One region of the Paeniglutamicibacter psychrophenolicus genome, then DNA from elsewhere that is predicted to be linked to it. Evidence: riboswitches for the same ligand, from Rfam matches in the RefSeq annotation. Region 1 holds a riboswitch; the other holds the start of a gene.

Region 1 (4,128 bases):
CACGAGGGGTTGCTTGCCCGCGGCCTGCCGGTCCCGCCCAGCGGCGGGAACTTCTTGTGGATCCCCGCCGGACCGCGCTCGCTGGAGCTGGAGGCCGCCTGCGTGGCCCGCGGCGTCTCGGTGCGTGCCTTCCCCGGCTCGGGGGTGCGGGTGACCATCTCCGTGCGCGAGGCCTCCGACGCGGTGCTGGACGCCGTCGACTCGCTGGATCCATCCCTGCCGGGCATCCCGGTTTTGCATAGCGCGGCATCGTCCGCGGAAACACATCACAGCACTGGAGGTGCATCGTGACCATGACCATCGACACCGGACTGGATCCTGATTCCAGGGCCCTTCTGGGCATCGGGACGGACGGCTTCTTCGAGGTGGAGGTCGCCGAGATCCGCACCGAATCCTCTGGCGTGCTTTCCCTGCACCTGGCGCACCCGGCGGCCCTGCCGCTGCCGGGCTGGACCCCGGGATCGCACATCGACGTGCTGCTGCCCAACGGGTTGCTGCGCCAGTACTCGCTGTGTTCCGAGGCCGGGGCCCGGCGCTGGCGGCTGGGGGTGCTGCGCGAGCCGGCGGGCCGCGGCGGCTCCGCCTACGTGCACGACGACCTGCGGCCCGGTGCCCGGGTCAAGGTCCGGGAACCGCGCAACAACTTCGGGCTGCAGCCGGCCCCGGAATACCTGTTCATTGCCGGGGGCATCGGGATCACCCCGATCCTGCCAATGCTCGCCGCGGCCGAGGAATCCGGGATCCCGTGGCGAATGGTCTACCTGGGCCGGAGCCTGGAATCGATGGCGTTCACCGCCGAGCTGGCCCGCTACGGGGACAAGGTGCATGTGCATGCCGACGACACCGCCGGTCTCTACCCGCTGAAGGAGCTGCTGGGGGACGCGGAGGCAGCGTTCCACACCTATGCCTGTGGCCCGGGCCCGCTGCTGGACTTCATTGCGTCGCTGGCCGCCGGTTGGGAGGACAAGACCCGGTTCCACTCCGAGCGGTTCGTGGCCGACCCGGCCGCCACCGCCCCGGCGGACGGGGACCACGAGTTCACCGTGGAAACCACCGACGGCGTGACGGTGCAGGTGCCGGTGGGCACCAGCATCCTGGATGCGCTCGCGGAGGCCGGGGTGCCGGTGCTGAACTCCTGCCGGGAGGGCATCTGCGGGACCTGCGAGACCCCGGTGGTCTCGGGCGATATCGATCACCGGGACTCGCTGCTGTCCGAGGAGGAACGCCAGGCGGGGGACACCATGATGATCTGCGTGTCTCGGTGCAAGGGGTTGCGCATGATCCTGGACATCTAGCGAGGCGTCGCGCGGCTGGGGTTCCAGAACGGCCGGGGGGTCCTGGAACTTCAGGCGCGCAGGCGGAAGAACGAGTCCCCGACCAGCTCGTGGGCCCCGGGCAGCAGCACCACCAGGAGCTCGGGGTTGAATTGGACCTCGACGGGTCCGCGGCCTTCCAGGACGGCCGAGAGCTTGTGCGGGGCGAGTGCCTCGAGGACCCACTCCTCGGGTCCGGCGCCCACGTGCAGCAGGCTGGTGTCGTTGTCGATATCGAGCCATGCGGTGATCCAGTCGCCGGAAAAGCGCGGCAGCGGATTGGCGGGAGAAGCGGTGGCCAGGGTGGGGCTGTACATGATGCACACGTCCTTGATATTCGTTGTCCTTGCCCCTGGGCGCGGGATGCGTGAAGGGGCCACTTCGTCATCCGAACCACCCACCGTGCAACTATGGGGTTGGTGCCTGGTCAGTCGGAGCTTTGCTAGAAGCGACCAGAACTCGTGAAGCTGTTTCAACCCTACGTTGAATCGGGGACACATTGCCACCACCGGGGCTGGGGCTGGCGCAACAAACCGTCACGGCATCGCAGAAGGGGCCATGCCCGGCCGGGAAGCATAGGCTGGGAAAAGACAGCACCAGACCAAGTTTGCGGAGGAAAAAATGCGCGCCACCCTGATCCACGGACCGCGGGACATCCGCGTCGAGGACTGCCCCGATCCCGTCCTGCTCACCGACACCGACGCGATCGTGAAGGTCGCCGCCGCCTGCGTATGCGGCTCGGACCTGTGGCCCTACCGCGGGATCAACCCGACACCGGAGCCCCGGCGCATCGGCCACGAGTTCATCGGGACCGTGACGGCGCTCGGGAGCAAGGTCGCCACCTTGAAGGTCGGCGACTTCGTGGTGGCACCCTGGGCCAATAGCTGCGGTACCTGCCCGCCGTGCCGCAACGGCGTCCAGGTCGCCTGCGAACACCGGGCTGCCTGGGGCGGGAACGACGAGAACGGATTGCCGGTGGACGGCGGACAGGGCGAGGCGGTGCGGGTCCCCAACGCCGACGGCACCCTGGTTCCGGTCCCGGGCGTCAGCGAACCGGACGAGTCGCTGTCCAAGTCGCTGCTGGCGCTCTCGGATGTGATGGGCACCGGGCACCACGCCGCGCTCGGGGCCAGGGTGGCGCCCGGGCGCAGCGTCGTGGTCGTCGGCGACGGCGCCGTGGGCCTGTGCGGGGTCCTTGCCGCCAAGCGCCTGGGGGCGACGCGCATCATCGCGATGTCCCGGCACGCCGACCGCGCGGCGCTGGCCCGCGAATTCGGGGCCACCGATGTGGTGTCCGAGCGCGGGGCCGAGGCCGCCGTGAAGGTGCGCGAACTGCTCGGGGGAGTGCTGGCGGATTCGGTGCTCGAATGCGTGGGCACCGCCGAGGCCATGGACCAGGCACTGCGCTGCACCAGGCCCGGCGGCTCGCTGGGCTTCGTGGGCGTTCCGCACGGCCAGGACGGGCTGCCGATCTCGGTGCTCTTCTCCAAGAACATCTCGGTCGCCGGCGGTGCCGCCAGCACCCGGGCGTACCTGCCCGAGCTGCTCGAGGATGTGCTGGCCGGCCTCATCAACCCCGGCCTGGTCTTCGACACCGTCATGGGCCTGGAGCAGGCGCCCGAGGCCTACCGGGCCATGGACGAGCGAAACTCCATCAAGGTCATGCTCAAGCTGGGTTGACGCCCCCTTCCGCCGTGCGGCCCGGAAACCCGTCGGACCACACTGTGGAAGGTTTTTTCCCTAGTCCCGTGCGCCGCGCAATTCAAGGGCGACGAGCCTCGGGACTTGTCATCGTGACCATTTTGTGACCTTTGCGGGCGTGCGTTATCGTTGGTCAACAATGCCTGTTTTTACCCAAGCCCCCGTCCGAGGATCGTCCACCGCCGCAAGCGACCCCGTCTTCGTCGACCCCTCCGGCAGGCGCCTGCAGCGACTCAAGAAGGCCGGCATGGTGGTCGTGGGCCTGATGGCGCTGTACGTGGCACTGCTCCTGGTCGCCTTCCTGGGCGGCTCCACGACCGCGGCACCGAGGCTGCCCGTTTCAGGGGGACAGCCAGCGGTCGCGGCCGGGCCCGAAGCCTCGACGAAACCGCGGCCAACACCAACCCCGACCCCGGCATCCGAACGCGCCGAGGAACCACCCGTGGCGGCACCCGATGCGACCGCCGGCACCGAGGCGGCCACAAGCGCCCCTGAAGAAACCGCGCCCACCGCCGCGCCTTCTTCCGCAACCGAATCCGCTGCCCCTTCCAGCTCGGCCGTTCCCCGTGAAACCACGGCCCCGCAAGCAGCACCGAGCACTGCTCCCGCGAGTGCCGCGCCGAGCCCCGGCAGCGAGCCGACCACCCCGGGAAGGAGCCAGGACGCACCGGGCCGCAATGCAACCGCCCCCGGACACGGCGGCACCGGCCCGGCCAAGCCCACCCGGGAGCCCCTTCCGTGAGCCGCGGACGCCGGGTGGCCCGCACCGGCGGCATCGCGGCGCACTGGTTCCTCATGGTTGTCGTCGTCCTGACACTGGGGTTGTCGCTGGCCATCCAGGGATACATGAACCACCTGGCAGGCATCGGCGATCGCCCCGCGCCCGTGAGCCGCGCCGCCGGGAATGTCCCGGAGGCAGTCCTGGACGGTGGCCCGATCATTGATGCCCGCGGGCAGGATGTCCGCACGGCCGGCCCCTCCGACCGCACCGTGGCCCTGACCTTCGACGACGGGCCCGACCCGGTCTGGACGCCGAAGATCCTCGATGTCCTGCGGGAGCACGGGGTCCATGCCACCTTCTTCGTCACCGGCACCTCGGCGATCCGGCAGCCCG
Region 2 (4,128 bases), 270 kb from region 1:
TCGGCGCAGTGCGCGTTGACCATGTACTCGACCGAGTCGGCGATCAGATCGCGCGAGGGCAGCGAGTAGAGCATGCCGCTGTGGCCCATGGCGATCCCGTCGTCCACGGCGATGGTGTTGAACTCGCGCGGGATTCCCCCGGCCTCGATGATGGCGTCCGAGACGATGCGGCCCACCGGCTGGAGGTGGGTGTGTCCGGGGACGAATTCGGTGAAGCTGTTCGCAACGGCGATGATCGGCTTTCCGAAGTCGGAGCCCTTGACGCCGGCGGCTCGGAGCAGCGCGCGTGCTCCGACCATGTTGCGGCCGTGGGTGACTGTTCGTGAACGTAATTCAGGCATGATCCAAGTCAACCAGCACCGTCCACGCGGCGGAAGACGCTCCTAATACTAGTAGTGGCAGTGATAGATTTATGGTCATGAGTGTTGAACGCAGGCGGGAGCTGGGGCAGTTCCTGCGGGACAGGCGCGGCAACCTCGTCCGTGCGGAACTGGGGCTGCCGCCGATCGGGCGCAACCGCACGCTGGGACTGCGCCGGGAGGAGATCGCGGCCTTCGCCGCAGTCAGCGTCACCTGGTACACCTGGCTTGAACAGGGGCGGGACATCAACGCCTCCCGCCAGGTGCTCGAATCCATCGCCCGCGTGCTCACCCTGACCGCGGCCGAAACGGCGTACCTGCTGGCCATGGGCGGATACACGCCCGTCCCCTCCGCCGAGGTCATGGCCATCGAGCAGGCCCCGGACCACCTGCAGCGGCTGCTCGACGCCTTTGACTTCCCGGCGTTCGCCGTCGCCCCCGATTGGGGCATCGCCGGCTGGAACCGGGCCTACGCGGGCCTCTACACGCGCATAGCCGCGGTGGACCCGGAGGACCGGAACCTGCTCTGGCTGATTTTCACCGACCCGCACCTGCGCCAGATGCTGCCCGACTGGGAAGAAACCTCGCGGCACTTTGTCGCCGAGTTCCGTGCCGAGGCCGGCGCCCGCCTCGGATCGGCCGCCCACACGACACTGCTGAAGCGCCTGGGCGAAGCCAGCGGGCAATTCGCCAAGCTCTGGGCCGACCGCGGCGTGGAGCGCTTTGCCTCCCGGCAGCGCGTGTTCATGCATCCGGTTGCCGGTGAGCTGGTCTTCGAGCAGCACCGGCTGGTGCCCTCGGACGCCCCGGAACTGCACCTGGTGATGTACGTGCCGGTGCCCGGCACCCCGACCGCGGAGCGGATCCGCAAGCTCCTGGCGGACGAAACCGCCTGACGCTGCCCGGGCCAAGCCGAACCACCAGCCCAATCGCCGGGCACCCGTGTCGGGGATTGCCCCAAGCTTCCCGCCGCCGGCCATGGTTCGGTCGCCTCCGGCAGGAGGAAGCCGGCGGCTGGCGCGCACCCAATTGCGGCATGCCCGCGGCCATGTGCCGCCGCCCGGGGCCCCGGCAGCGTTCCGGCAGGCAGCGCCGCGGGACGTCACGGAAGCTTCATGGAAAACTCCTGGTCGTCACATCCGAGTCCCGAATCCTTGCAGGCCAAGGGAAGCAGTCCGATTGCCTCCCGTAACAATGTGACCCCGGGTGGCGATCGAAAATGACGCCGCTCGGTCATGTGAAGTGTTTTAACCGTTCGTGACAGCTTGGCCGGCAGACCCCTTGCATCCGTGGTTTCGGCTGGCCCAAGATGGATACATCAACCATCAAGAGCGGCTGAGAGATCTGGCTCGTTGACGCCGCAGCAACCATCATCCGATGGATTTTCCCCCTTTGCGGGGACTTTCCGTCGGCGAGGGTGCTAAGGCCAGAAGCGATGGAGCCGCTTTCAGCGTTCTCTCACATCGCCGCAGGAAACCCGTTGACGGGTGCCTGGGGCTTTTGTGGCGAACCTTGATGCCTCCCTCGTGTCGACGAGGAGTAATTTCAATGAGCATTGCACCGACAACAGCACCGCCGTCACTGTCCTACGAGCTGTACCCGCCGGTGAACCGCGATGCCTCCGAGGGTGTTTTCAACACCATCGCCGCACTGGAAACCACGGATCCCGACTACGTGTCGGTGACCTACTCGGGGTCCCCGGCCCGCCGCAACGCGTCCCTGGAACTGATCGAGCACCTCATCCAAAACACCCGGCTGCGTCCGCTGGCCCACCTGACCTGCGTGGGGGAGAGCCGCGAATCGCTGCAGAACCTGATTCGCCACTTCATCTCCCTCGGGGTCCGCGGCGTGCTGGCACTACGCGGGGATTTGCCCACCGACCCGCAGGAATGGCGCGGGGAATTCCCCTTCGCCCGCTACCTGATCGAACTGATCCGCGAGGTGGAGGCCGACCACTCTGCAGCACTGGCCGGCGGGCGGCTGGGCGTGGGCGTTGCCGCCTACCCCATCCAGCACCCCGAATCCCCGTCCTTCGAGCACGACGTGGAGGTGCTGCTGGCCAAGGAACGTTCCGGGGCCAACTACGCCATCACCCAGGTGTACTTCCAGCCCGAGGAGTACACCAACCTCGTGGAGTCATCCCGCCGGGCCGGGGTCACCATCCCGGTGATCCCCGGGGTCATCCCGCTGAACTCGCTGCCACGTTTGAACCGCCTGGCCAAGATGACCGGGGTGGCACCGGACCCGATCCTGGCCCACGCCCTGGAAACCGCAAGCTCGGAGGGCGAACGCCACCGCATCGGCGTGGACGCAGCCGTGAACCTGGCCCGCCGGGCCTTCGACGACGGGGCGCCGGGCGTGCACCTCTACACCTTCAACGACCACCGCGGCTCGCTCGACGTGATCGAGCAGCTCGAGCTGCCGCGGACCCGCGCCACCCTCACCAACTCCTGGGCCACCCGCGCAGCGGTCTGACCCACACCTTCTTCCCAACTTTCAAAAAACGTCAACAACACCAAGGAGATCCACCATGTCGAAGCCAACCTTCCCCGCCGCATCCGTCCTCGGCTACCCGCGCATCGGGCCGAACCGCGAACTGAAGAAGGCCCTTGAGGCCCACTGGGCCCGGAAGACCGACGAGGCCACGCTGCACGCCGCTGCCCTGCAGTTGCAGAAGGCCAACCTTTCCAAGCTTGCCGCCCTGGGCCTGAAGCCCGACGACGCCTCGCTGCCCGGCGACTTCGCCTACTACGACCAGGTCCTGGACGCCACGCTCGCGCTCTCGGCCCTGCCCACCCGCTTTGCCGACCTGGCCGATGCCAACGGCGCCATCGACACCGCCGCCTCCTTCATCCTGGCCCGCGGCGACGAATCCCGCGCCCCGCTGGAAATGACCAAGTGGTTCGACACCAACTACCACTACCTGGTCCCGGAAATCGGCGAAACCACCCCGATCAAGGCCAACGCCACGGTGCTTGTCGAAAACTTCAAGGCGCACGCCGCCAACGGCACCACCATCCGCCCCACCCTGGTCGGCCCGATCAGCTACCTGCTGCTGGCCAAGGCCGAGGACGGCGCAGCCGCCGGCTTCGACCCGCTGACCCGCATCGATGAGGTCGTGGCAGCCTACGCACAGATCCTCGCCGAGCTCGCCGCCGCCGGAGCACCGTGGGTGCAGCTGGACGAGCCGGGCCTGGTCACCGACCGTGGCGCCGAGCTGGCAGTTCCCGGCGCACTCGCCGAGACCGTCTACACCAAGCTCGCAGCCGCCACCGAACGACCGGCACTGCTGGTCACCTTCGGCTACGGCACCGCCGGGGAACCGACCCGCCCGGGTGCCACCCAGGGCCTGCTGGCCCGCGCCGGTGTCGAGGCCGTGCACGCCGACCTGGTCCGCGGTGCCCTCCCGACCGCCGAATTCCTCGGCGAGCTGGCCGGCTCCACCCTGGTGGCCGGAATCGTGGACTCGCGCAACATCTGGCGCAACAACCTCTCCGCCTCGCTGGACATCCTCAAGTCCCTGCGCACCGAGGTCGAAAAGGCCAACGGCGCCCTGGCCGTGGGCACCGCCACCTCGCTGCAGCACGTCCCGCACGATGTCGCCCTGGAAGCCAACCTTCCGGCCCACCTTCCCGAATGGCTCGCCTTCGCCAACCAGAAGGTCGCCGAGGTCATCACCCTGGCCAAGGGCCTTTCCGAGGGTGAATCGGCGATCGCCGCCGAGCTCTCGGCCGCCGAATCGGCCATCGCCCACCGAGCCGGCTTCGCC

What was found. A riboswitch is a leader RNA that binds a small molecule or an ion and turns the genes downstream of it on or off. The one in region 1 is predicted to bind S-adenosylmethionine.
Region 2: linked by a shared signal. The riboswitch ahead of JOF46_RS20005 (methylenetetrahydrofolate reductase) and the one ahead of JOF46_RS21235 (hypothetical protein) in region 1 are both predicted to bind S-adenosylmethionine.

What each region holds. Positions count from the first base shown of each region.
Region 1 is NZ_JAGIOE010000001.1:4,725,528-4,729,655, reverse strand. Features, by position in the region: gene JOF46_RS21245 (aminotransferase class I/II-fold pyridoxal phosphate-dependent enzyme) at 1-291, shown strand, start outside; gene JOF46_RS21240 (PDR/VanB family oxidoreductase) at 294-1,295, shown strand; gene JOF46_RS21235 (hypothetical protein) at 1,346-1,630, opposite strand; SAM riboswitch class IV at 1,651-1,780, opposite strand; gene JOF46_RS21230 (zinc-dependent alcohol dehydrogenase family protein) at 1,935-2,993, shown strand; gene JOF46_RS21225 (hypothetical protein) at 3,154-3,756, shown strand; gene JOF46_RS21220 (bifunctional polysaccharide deacetylase/glycosyltransferase family 2 protein) at 3,753-4,128, shown strand, end outside.
Region 2 is NZ_JAGIOE010000001.1:4,453,875-4,458,002, reverse strand. Features, by position in the region: gene ilvD (dihydroxy-acid dehydratase) at 1-341, opposite strand, end outside; gene JOF46_RS20010 (helix-turn-helix transcriptional regulator) at 419-1,255, shown strand; SAM riboswitch class I at 1,679-1,801, shown strand; gene JOF46_RS20005 (methylenetetrahydrofolate reductase) at 1,908-2,834, shown strand; gene metE (5-methyltetrahydropteroyltriglutamate--homocysteine S-methyltransferase) at 2,890-4,128, shown strand, end outside.